DNA from 2 places in the Sinorhizobium sp. GQ132 genome. Region 1 is predicted to be linked to the other one. Evidence: riboswitches for the same ligand, from Rfam matches in the RefSeq annotation. Region 1 holds a riboswitch; the other holds the start of a gene.
What was found. Region 1 has a riboswitch for thiamine pyrophosphate ahead of thiC (phosphomethylpyrimidine synthase ThiC). Riboswitches for the same ligand answer to the same signal wherever they lie in the genome.
Positions count from the first base shown of each region.

Region 2: another riboswitch for thiamine pyrophosphate. It lies ahead of thiD (bifunctional hydroxymethylpyrimidine kinase/phosphomethylpyrimidine kinase); the one in region 1 lies ahead of thiC (phosphomethylpyrimidine synthase ThiC).

Region 1 is NZ_JCAXDX010000001.1:620,694-626,521, reverse strand. It holds gene thiO (glycine oxidase ThiO) at 1-505, opposite strand, end outside; gene thiC (phosphomethylpyrimidine synthase ThiC) at 507-2,342, opposite strand; TPP riboswitch at 2,441-2,552, opposite strand; gene AC6CIG_RS02830 (aq_1923 C-terminal domain) at 2,713-4,755, shown strand; gene dctD (C4-dicarboxylate transport transcriptional regulatory protein DctD) at 4,869-5,828, opposite strand, start outside.
Region 2 is NZ_JCAXDX010000001.1:223,090-228,917, forward strand. It holds gene exoP (succinoglycan biosynthesis transport protein ExoP) at 1-954, shown strand, start outside; gene AC6CIG_RS00960 (hypothetical protein) at 1,003-1,209, opposite strand; gene thiD (bifunctional hydroxymethylpyrimidine kinase/phosphomethylpyrimidine kinase) at 1,313-2,113, opposite strand; TPP riboswitch at 2,241-2,343, opposite strand; gene AC6CIG_RS00970 (peroxiredoxin) at 2,557-3,216, shown strand; gene AC6CIG_RS00975 (serine hydrolase domain-containing protein) at 3,333-4,337, opposite strand; gene AC6CIG_RS00980 (beta-galactosidase) at 4,439-5,828, opposite strand, start outside.

The DNA of each region.
Region 1 (5,828 bases):
CGAAATCGCGATCGTCCATGTCCTCGCCGGCGAATACCGCGCCGCGTGCCGTCAGCCCTTGCCGGAGCGCCGAGAGTGCCCGGCGCGGGTCGAGATGCGCCTCCTGCGGAAAGAACAGCGCCTGCCGGAAACGGCCGGCGAGAGCCGGCTCCAGCGCTGTGATCTCCTCTGCATCGAGCGAGCGGAAGCCGGAGGTGCGGGAGGCGAAGCGTTTGAGTTCGGCTCCGTCACGGGGTTGCGCAACGACGAGCGTGCCGTTGCGATGCACGGAACCGGCAGGGAGCGCGGCTTCCCACCAGTCGGCGGCGCCGATCCCCAGCCTCAGGACGGTTTCCTCGGCACTTTCGCGCTCGCACCAGGGAGCGAGCATGCCGCCCGCATACCAGGAAGCGGCCCCGGTAAAGCCGGCGGCATTTTCCATGATCGTCACTGCGGCGCCGCGCCCGAGAAGTTCATGGGCGGCGGTGAGGCCGGCGACGCCGGCCCCTCTGATCAGCACGCGCATCTCATTCTCCAGCGGGCGCGGCCTTGCTTTCATCGACCGGCATATAGAGGTCGCCGCCGTCGCGATATCTGGCGGCCATTGCCTCGAGGCCCTCCTTCTGCGCCTCGGCGCGGATATCGTGGGAAATCCGCATCGAACAGAATTTAGGTCCGCACATGGAGCAGAAATGCGCGACCTTGTGCGCCTCCTTCGGCAGCGTCTCGTCGTGGAAATTGCGCGCGGTCTCGGGGTCGAGCGAGAGGTTGAACTGATCCTCCCAGCGGAACTCGAAGCGGGCTCGCGACAGCGCGTCGTCGCGGGTTCGGGCGGCCGGGTGTCCTTTGGCGAGATCGGCGGCATGAGCGGCGATCTTGTAGGTGATCACGCCGGTCTTGACGTCGTTGCGGTCGGGCAGGCCCAGATGTTCCTTCGGCGTCACGTAGCAAAGCATGGCGGTGCCGAACCAGCCGATCATAGCCGCGCCAATGCCTGACGTAATGTGGTCGTAGCCGGGCGCGATATCGGTGGTGAGCGGCCCGAGCGTATAGAAGGGCGCTTCTCCGCAGACGGCGAGCTGCTTGTCCATGTTCTCCTTGATCTTGTGCATGGGCACATGGCCCGGCCCTTCGATCATCACCTGGCAATCCTTGGCCCAGGCGATCTTCGTCAGTTCGCCGAGCGTTTCGAGCTCGGCGAACTGGGCCCGGTCGTTGGCGTCGGCGATGGAGCCGGGACGCAGGCCGTCGCCGAGCGAGAAGGAAACGTCATAGGCGCGGCAGATGTCGCAGATCTCCTCGAAATGCTCGTAGAGGAAGCTCTCGCGGTGGTGATGCAGGCACCACTTCGCCATGATCGAGCCGCCGCGCGAAACGATGCCCGTGACGCGATCCACGGTGAGCGGGATATAGTGAAGCCTGACCCCGGCATGGATGGTGAAATAGTCGACGCCCTGTTCCGCCTGCTCGATCAGCGTGTCGCGGAAGACCTCCCAGGAAAGATCCTCGGCGATGCCGTTTACCTTTTCCAGCGCCTGGTAGAGCGGCACGGTGCCGATCGGTACCGGCGAATTGCGGATGATCCATTCGCGGATGTTGTGAATGTTGCGGCCGGTGGAAAGGTCCATGACCGTGTCGGCGCCCCAGCGCGTCGCCCAGACCATCTTCTCGACCTCCTCGGCCATCGATGAGGTGACGGCGGAATTGCCGATATTCGCGTTGATCTTCACCAGGAAGTTGCGGCCGATGATCATCGGCTCGGCTTCCGGGTGGTTAATATTGGCCGGAATGATGGCGCGGCCGCTCGCCACTTCCTGGCGCACGAATTCCGGCGTCACGAAATCGGGGACCGAGGCACCGAAGCTTTCGCCGTCTCGGGCGAGCGCCTCCTTCGCGGCCTTCCGGCCGAGATTTTCGCGGATGGCGATGAACTCCATTTCCGGCGTGACGATGCCGGCGCGGGCATAGGCGAGCTGGGTTACCGCTTTTCCCGGCTTAGCCTTGAGCGGTTGGTGACGAATCGGGAATTCCGGCGTCAGCCTTTCACCGGTCGCAAAGCCATTGTCTTCGGCCTTCACCGCACGGCCGTCGTAGCTCTCGACATCGCCGCGCTTGAGAACCCAGTCGCTGCGAAGGCGCGGCAGGCCCGCGTCGATGCGGATATCCACGTTTTCGACCGTGTAGGGGCCGGAGGAATCGTAAACAGTCACCGGCGGCTCGCCGGAGGTCGGATGCAGCGCGATCTCGCGCATCGGCACGCGGATGTCCGTGTGGATCTCGCCCGGCTTGTAAACCTTGCGGGATGCCGGGAGCGGTCCTTGCGTGACCGAGGGCGCAGCGGCGAGAGGCTTGATTAGATTCATCTTGAGGCTCCAATGTTTTCGCGTTGGAGACCCAGTTCTGAAGCCGGAAGGATGAAAAGACGTATCGCCGATGAATTGCCGGTAAACGGAATCCTGGCTGCTGCACGTCTGCACCGTCCCTACGCCAGTATGAACTGGATCAGGTTCAACGGGTCACTGCGCGCGCTAGCAGTATCTCAGCCCCTTGCCGGGACCCCCCTGGTGAATGGCGCAATTAGGGACGGTTATCGCCGCGGCGTCAAGATGGTTTTTGCACCGGCTAAATCCCGTGCGCAGGGCTCGCGCCATGCTTGCAAATGCAAAGTTCTAAATCTACTTACCGTCCGAGTCTGAAGCGCCATGATGCGCATAGCGAAAAGGGGTGAAGGTCTTGGGGCAGGCGGAGACGGGGACCATGAAAAGGGGACGCAAGGCGCTTTGGGCGGCTGTTGCGGTCATCGCAATCGCGGCCGCAGGCGCGACCGGTTACAAGATCGCTGTCGAAAAGAGCGTGAGCAGGCTGATCGCCGAACGGGGCGGCAGAGTGGGCACGGTCGAAGCGGACTTCTTCGGGCGCATTCACCTGCGCGACCTGACGCTGCCGCTGAAGGAAGGATCCGAACTTCGCGTCGCCGCGATCGACGGGCGGCCCAGGATCCTGTTCCTGGACGGCATGCTCGAGGTCAGCGGCGTGGACCTCGATATGCGCCCGGGCAAGATCGCCGTGCCGAAGGTGATCGTCGAGCAGGCGGAGTTCGGTCGCGACACGCTGGCGCAAATGTTCGGCGCGGGAAGCGATCTTTCGCTGCCGAAACAGTTGGCGCTTTTTACGGCAAAGAGCGTCGCCGCCCCTGAGGTGATCATCACGCAGACGGTTGCCGGTAGCGAGCAGAAGCTGGTCTACAAGAACGTGGTCTCGGAAGGTATCGTGGATGGCCGCATCGCGCGCTATTCGGCGAGTGGTGCGAGCTTCGAAGCCGGCATAGGCGCCTCCGATGGAGAGGGCGGCGAGAAGAGGCGGCTGACGGGCTCCCTCGGAGCCATGACGGGGCAGGACGTCGATGCCGCCTATCTGGCCCGCATCTATACTGAAAAAGCCGGGCCGGGCGACGAGCAGGCAAGGCCTGTCTATGGGCCATTCTCGATCAAGGATATAGCCTTCTCGGATGGCGAGGCGAGCTTCGGCTATGACGAGGTTCGCAGCAGCGGCGTAAGCATGCGGATGCTGGACGAGCCGCTTCGCGAGACTCTAGAGAAGCTCAACTCGGTCTCGTCGCCCGAGGATCTGCCCGTGGCGGAGCGTCAAGACTATTTCGCCCGGATTCTGTCGGTCGCCGATTTGACGAGGAAGGCCGACATGGAAATGCTGGGTCTGAAGATCGACGCGCCGGACAAGGATGGTGAAGAGGGCGAGAGGATCAGGCTTGCGGTGGATCGCCTCGCGCTCGAGCTGGATGGCCGGAAGCTTGACGCGTCGGTGAATGGCTTCTCGATGGCGGAGGGCGCGGACTACGTCAAAGTCTCCGAAGCAAGCATTTCGGGCTTTTCCTGGGATCCCAGCGTGGAAGCGCTGAAGAAGTTCGTCGCTCTGCAGGATGGGCAGCATGAGAACTTCCCTTTCACGACGCTGCTGCCGGAGTTCGGAACGTTCCGCGTGGCGGGAATCGATGCCGATCTGCCTGACTCGAGCACCGGCGTGGAAGACTGGGACGAATACAACGACACTCCGGATGCTGGAGAGGGCGATCGGCCGCAACGCATCCGCTTCACGATGAAGGGATACGAGCTGGCGCTCGCGAAACCGCGAAACGGCATTCCGACTGACGTCCGCGCCGGATACCAGGACTTCGCCCTTCAAATCCCGGAGCATACGCAGGACGAGACTCTCGCCAAGCTTCGCAAGCTGGGCTTCAACGAATTGGTCCTCTCCTCCAACCTCGAAGCCGCCTGGGACGAAGCGAACGAGACTCTGGTCATCAAGGATATTTCCACGAGCGGAAAGGATATCGGCCGCTTTTCCCTCTCCGGCCTTCTGGGAGGCGTGAGCGGCGACTTCTTTTCGGGCGACGCGGCCAAGGCGCAGGCGGCGTTGTTCGGCCTCACCGCGCGGGAAGCAAGCCTGAAGATCGAGGACAAGGGCTTCACCGCCAAAGGGATACAGGTCTATGCCGAACAAAACGGCATGACGGAGGATCAGGCACGCGGTATGCTGGAAATGACGGCGTCGGTGATGCTGCAGCAATTTGCCGCGCAGGAGCCTCGGCTGCGGAACGTGATGGATGCAGTTTCGCGGTTCATCGCGAAACCGGGGACATTCACGCTGACGGCCAAGGCCAAATCCGCCAGCGGCATAGGTGCGCTCGAATTCGCGGTTGCTTCGCAAAATCCGCTTCTGCTTCTCGACAGGGTCGACTTCGAGGCGACGGCGGAATAGCGGCCTTCTCACCGCAAGCGGGGCGAAGAGGGCTCCAAGCGCCGCCTAAGTCTACTCCCTGGTTCAACGCAGGTTGAACGGGGAAGGGTTAGAGCGTGGGCAAAACTGTCCACCTACGCGTCGCCACTCTTCGCGCCTGCACGGTCGATAAAATCCGCCCGATTGATCCCATGGCGCTGCAGCTTGTCGTAAAAAGTCTTGCGGGGGATTCCGAGGGCTTGGAGGGTCTCCTTGACGTCGCCGCGGTGCGCCGTGAGAGCCTGCTTGAGGATATCGGCCTCGTAGCGTTCCAATCTTTCCGGCAGGGTTGCTCTGCTTGAGGCGGGCGTTGCGGCCGGGGCTCCCAGGTTTCCCTCCACCCCCAGCGCGACCCGTTCGGCGAAGTGCGAAAGCTCGCGCACATTGCCCGGCCAGGAATGCGTGGCCAGGTAGGCGCGCATGGCAGCCGAGATCGCGGGCACGTCGCGGCCGAAGCGTTCCGAGGCGCGGGCCAGGAAATGGGAGAAGAGGAGTGGGATGTCGTCGCGCCGTTCGCGCAAGGGCGGGATCGAGAGCGTCACGACATTCAGCCGGTAATAGAGATCTTCGCGGAAATCGCCGCGCGCGGCCGGATCGCCGAGGTCGACCTTGGCTGCGGCGACGACGCGGATGTCGACGGGACGGGTCAGGTTGGTGCCGAGCGGGGTGATCTCGCGTCCTTGCAGCACGCGCAGCATCTTCACCTGGGTTGCCGGCGGCATCGCCTCGATCTCGTCGAGGAAGAGGGTGCCGCCGTTCGCATGCTCGATCCTGCCGACCCGCTTCTTGACGGCGCCGGTAAAGGCGCCGGGCTCGTGGCCGAAGAGCTCGCTTTCGATGACCGTTTCCGGCAGAGCGCCGCAATTCAGTGCGACGAAGTTGCCGGTCCTGCGTCGGCTCCATTGGTGCAGCAGCGTGGCGACCACCTCCTTGCCGCTGCCCGTCTCGCCGGCGACCAGCACATCGACATCGGTGTCGGCGATGTGTTTCAAGGTCTGGCGAAGCCGCTCCATGGCCGGCGTCTGGCCGATCAGCGGCAGTCCTTCGGAGGCGGC
Region 2 (5,828 bases), 400 kb from region 1:
GGCATGATGGTCGGCGGGGCTTACGCGGCCTTCCTCGAATTCCGCGAACGGACTTTCCGCCTGGAAGGCGACATCCGCTCGCTCCTCGGCCATCGCTCGCTCGGCTACGTCCCGCTGCTCGGAACGCGCATGAAGAAGAAGGCACAACTGGTCCATGCGCATTTCGGCTCGGTAAAAAGACACGACGAAGCTGTGGACGACACGATGCCGTTCCAACGACTTTCGCGCATCGTCGTCGATGCGCCGCGTTCGACCTTTGCGGAGACCTTCCGCAACGCCAAGCTTGCCTGCGACCAGATGCTCGCCGGCAGCGAAAGCCGCGTGATCGCCATTGCATCGGCCCTTCCGGACGAGGGAAAGTCGATCATTGCCGCGAACTTCGCCGCACTTCTGGCGGCGAGCGGCAAGCGGACCCTGCTCATCGATGCCGATATACGCAAGCCGGGACTGACTCAGATGATCACGCCCGCCCCGCGCACCGGGCTCGTCGAAACGCTGACCGGAGAAGCCACCTGGCCCGCCGGAATCAAGGTGGACCAGCGCACCAAGCTCGCAATCCTTCCGGCCGGCGGCGCATCGCATCAGCGGCATCAGAGCAATGAACTGCTCGCCTCCCCGGCCATGGCGAACCTCATCGAGAACGCCCGCAACGCCTTCGACTACGTCGTCGTCGATCTTGCCGCACTCGCCCCCGTCGTCGACGCCAAGGCTTTCGCGCCGCTTGCCGACGGTATTCTCTTCGTGGTCGAGTGGGGAAGGACGCCTTCGCGGCTCGTACGCGATCTGCTCAACTCGGAACCATTGATCAACTCGAAGGTGCTGGGCGTCATCCTCAACAAGACGGACATGAACGAACTCGGCAAATACAGCGACTTCGACGGGGCGGAGAAATACCGCCACCGCTACGGCAAATATTACGTCGAGAATACGATTACGGAAAACAACGCCGCTTGAGGCGACCGCGGCCGCGCCACCTGTGCGCGGCCTTTTCGCCCTTCGCCGTCAGACCTTGCGGCGATCGACGATCCAAGCGGCTGCCATTAGCGCGATGACCGCCGTAAGGGCAACGAGTGCCAGCGCATAGAAAAGCGAATATTCGACCAGCGACGGCAGCATCGAAAGACAACGCCGCACCCTGCCAGGCGACCGCCGCCAATCCGGCAGGTCGTCACGGTTGAAAGCCTCCAGCCGGCGGGTAAGAAAATGCATATCGCGAGAACCGATTGCCAATCGAAGCCATGGACGCCGTCATGCTGCTGAACAACAGTGGCGATAGCGAGGCACTTCAGCTCCCCGAGCCGTCACCCGGCAGTCAATCTTCCCACCACCGGTGGAAATGATGGACCGGACCGCGCCCCTGACCTATCTCCAGGCGGTCGGCCGCGAAGATTGCGGCATGCAGATAGGACTTGGCGGCACTCACCGCTTCGACCAGCGGCAAGCCTTTCGCAAGGCCGGCGGCAATGGCTGCCGACAGGGTGCAGCCGGTGCCGTGGTCGTTGCGCGTCTCGATCCGCGCGGCGGGAAGGCGGACAAGAGTGTCGCCGTCGAAGAAGAGGTCTGTGGCCTTCCGGCCCTTCAGGTGCCCGCCCTTGACCAGAACCGCATATGCGCCGGTCCGCATGATCGCTTCCGCCTGGCGCGCCATCTCCGCCTCGTCCTCGGCGATTGCGCGCCCGGTCATCAGCGCGGCCTCGGCTAGATTGGGCGTGGCGACGAGCGCCAGCGGCAACAGCTCTTCGATGAGCGCCGTAACGGCATCCGGCCGAAGCAACGCGTCGCCGGAGGTCGCAACCATGACCGGATCCACGACGGCCCGTTTTCCGGACCGGCGCAATCCATCGGCAATGGCGGCGATCGTTTCCCGACGCGAGACCATGCCGATCTTGACGGCCTTCACGTCGAGATCGGAGAAGACGGCGTCCATCTGCGCCGACACGATTTCAGCGGAGACATCCTCGACGGCCGTCACGCCCCTGGTGTTCTGGGCCGTGATCGCAGTGATGACGCTGGCGCCGTAAACGCCGAGCGCCGAAAACGTCTTGAGGTCCGCCTGAATACCGGCGCCGCCGCCGGAGTCCGAGCCGGCGATGGTGAGAGCAATCGCCGTCATGCCCAGGCCTCCTTCGCACGAGGGCAGATGATGCTTGCGAGCGGTACGGCAGTGGACGTCATCGATCGATCTCCAGACGGAACATCACGGAGATCCAGGAAAGGCGATGAAAAGGCGAACTTGCCGCTGGCGGCCTTCTTTCCGTTCCTACGCCGGCATGACCCGGATCAGGTTCAAGGGTCCGGCTCAACGCCATCTCAGCACCGTCTGGTGCTCCCCTCGGAATGCGCTATCTATGCGGCTGTGGCAAAGCGATGTCAACGCACCCGCGCAAAGGCTTGTAAGACCTGACTTTTAGGCCAGCCGGCAAAAATATACCCGCAGCCTGGCCACCTATGATGCAGTCATTCCTTCTGCCGCCGTCAATCGCTCGTTTCCTCCTCGAAAACGGCGGCGATTGCGTTATTCTTAGCAAAATTTCGTCGTACAGGAGGGAACACGCCATGAGTCTGCGCATCAACGATACCGCCCCTGATTTCACCGCCGAGACAACGCAGGGCACGATCAATTTCCATGAATGGATCGGCGACGGCTGGGCTGTCCTTTTCTCCCATCCGAAGAACTTTACTCCCGTCTGCACCACGGAACTCGGCGCCATGGCCGGCATCGAGCCGGAGTTCCGCAAGCGCGGCGTCAAGATCATCGGCATTTCGGTCGACCCGGTCGAAAGTCACACCAAGTGGAAGAACGACATCAAGGTCGCGACCGGCTTCGAGGTCGACTACCCGCTGATCGGCGACCGCGATCTGAAGGTGGCAAAGCTCTACGACATGCTGCCGGCCGGCGCCGGAGAGACGTCCGAGGGCCGGACGCCTGCGGATAACGCCACCGTGCGTTCGGTCTACGTCATCGGCCCCGACAAGAAGATCAAGCTGATCCTCACCTATCCGATGACCACCGGCCGCAACTTCAACGAGATCCTGCGCGCCATCGACTCGATCCAGCTCACCGCCAAGCATCAGGTGGCAACACCCGCGAACTGGCAGCAGGGCGAGGACGTCATCATCACGGCCGCCGTCTCCAACGAGGACGCCGTGCAGCGTTTCGGGTCGTTCGACACCGTGCTTCCCTATCTCCGGAAGACGAAGCAGCCGACGGCCTAAGCAAACCCGCCGCCAAGAGTCAGTCGATCAGGCGCGTCAATTCATCAAGGTTGACGCGCCCTTGGCGCTTTTTGCTAACATGGTTGTTTAACGCGCACAGAGCAGAACCATCTGCCTCAATCCGCTTTGGCGATGGAGATGATCTCCGCCAGAACCCCGTGCAGAGCGTCGCGATAGCCGTTGCGTGCCGAGGGGCCGCTTTCATCCGACGTCATGACCACGGTCAGGTCAAGGGACGGCACTATGTAGAGCATCTGGCCGCCATAGCCCCAAGCGTAATACACATCCTCGTCGCCGATCCGGCGCGTGAACCAGCCATATCCGTAGCCGTCGCCGGTAAAACGGGAGGCCGTGCGCGGCTGCCAGGAAAGCTCCACCCAATCGGCCGGGACGACCTGCCGTCCGTCCGCGGTGCGGCCGCGGTTGCGATAGAGCTCACCGAAGGCAAGCAGCGATCGCGCGCTCATCGCCATCTGGTTGCCCCCGAGATAGATGCCCTGGGGATCCCGCTCCCAGGCGCCGATCCGGAAACCCTCGACAGGACCGAGCCATTCGCGCGCAAGCGCCAGTGTCGACTTGCCGCCGACCTTGGTCAGTATTGCCGAGAGCAGATGGGTCGAGGCGGTCGAATAAAGCATCCGACCTCCGGGCTCGTCGTCGAAGGGCTGTGCCAGTGCGAAACGAACCCAGTTGCGGCTCGACACCCAGCGGCCGTAATTCGGTCCGGACATGCGCCCCAGTCCCGCTTGCATCGAAAGCAGGTTGCCGATGGTGATGTCGTTGATCCGGGGGTCGGCCTGCGACGGGAGGTCTTCCTTCAGGAGCGGCGCGATCTTCTGCTCCGGGCCGTCGAGCAGACCCTTGCCGATCGCGATGCCCACAAGTGCGGATACGATCGATTTCGACGCCGACTTGATGTTGGTCGACTCCGAGGGCGTGTGGCCGCGATAACCCTTCTCGGCAATCGTCTCCCCGTCCCTGGCAACGACCACGGTCTTCAGCGGGTTCAACTCTTCTCTGGTCGCCAGGGCCGTCAGCAAGGTGGTGACGGACTGATCCTGCGCGGCTGCCGCCGAGTGGAAACCGAAGAGCGCAAGGAACGTAACAACGAGCATGGTCATGCGTTCGACCTAGGGCGAATGGCACGACAAGTCATCAAGTACAGTCCAAGCTCACGACGATGTGACCTTGCCTGAAGGTCGGCTACATCGATGCTCGGGGTTCATTCCCTCCAGATCGCAACATCGACGGGTTTCAGCGTGCGGCCGCCCAGGTAGAACTCGGCCGAGGGCCCTGCGGGCACCTCCGCGGGGATCCGGCCGAAATTGAAGGCGAAACGGAGATTGCCGCGGCGCGTCACGCGAAGATCGCCGAGGTCGGGCAGGCTTTCCAGTCCAGCCCAGCCGAGCGCGTCGCCGATCACCTTGTCGAGCAATGCGCCGTTGGCCGCAACGGCCAGATAGCGTGCCTTGTCGTTGCCGACGAGCGCCGGAGCGCCGTTGCGATACTCCCCGTCGAAGCTTGCGAAAACGGTCTCGTTCGTCCTTACCGTCTCGCGCCAGCCGGCCGCCTGATAAGCCTCGTTGCCGTAGAGAACGGTCTCGCTATGAAACTCCGGCAGCGACTCGACCCGCGAGACGCTGATATCGATGAGCTTCGCCAGCGGTCCCGGCGGCAGTCCCTCGGGGATGTGCATGTCCTTCGTCTTGCTGCCGCTGCGCGCGCCGAAGACCACCTTGGCGTCCGCTCGCGCGAGCCGCTCGACGAAAGCCTCCTCGGCAATGACGAGATCCGGCGCGAGGATCAGCTTGTATCCGTCGAGGTCCGAGTGCTGGCCTATGAAATCCACATCGACGCCCAGACGAGCCGCCGTCGAATACCAATCGAGCGCAACCGCCGAAGCGGAATAGCTCCGCCCCTGCGGCAGGACGCGTGTCGCCCAGCGCGATTCGTAGTCGAGAAGGATCGCGACTTGCGCCTTGCCACGCACCTCTCCCCCGGGCAGGCGCTTCATTTCCGCGACGACTTCGGCGACTTCAAGATAGCCCTGATCCGCCTCGCTGTTTGGAAGAAGGAGGCCCGCGTGAAACTGTTCCTGCGCGAAAGGCGCCTGGCGCCAGCGGAAATAAGAGACCATGTCGACCCCATGGGCATAGGCGAGCCAGGTCCAGAGCCGAACCATGCCGTCGGCCGGCGACTGGTTGTGCGCCGCCCAGTTCACAGGCCCCGGCTGCTGCTCCATGACCCAGACGCGGCCGCGGCCGACGGCTCGGTAGAGGTCGTGGTTGAAGGCCGGCTGGTCGGGATCCCCCACCCGGAGATAATGCTCCTTGTCCTTCGCTGCGAGCCGCCCGTTGAGCAGGCCGCCCATCGGGTAGACGTCCCAGGAGGCAATGTCGATGTCCTCGCCGACGGAGTAATGGTCGAAATCGGTATTCTGCGACATGAAGTTGTGCGTCACCGGACGGCCGGGCGAATGCGCCCGGATAATATCGACCTGGACCTTGTTGAAGCTCTTCACCTGATCTGAAGAGAAACGGATGAAATCAACACCGTGGGTCGGGCTCGGCTCCTCCACCAGGCTGTTCGGCAGATCGATTTCCTCAAAGCTG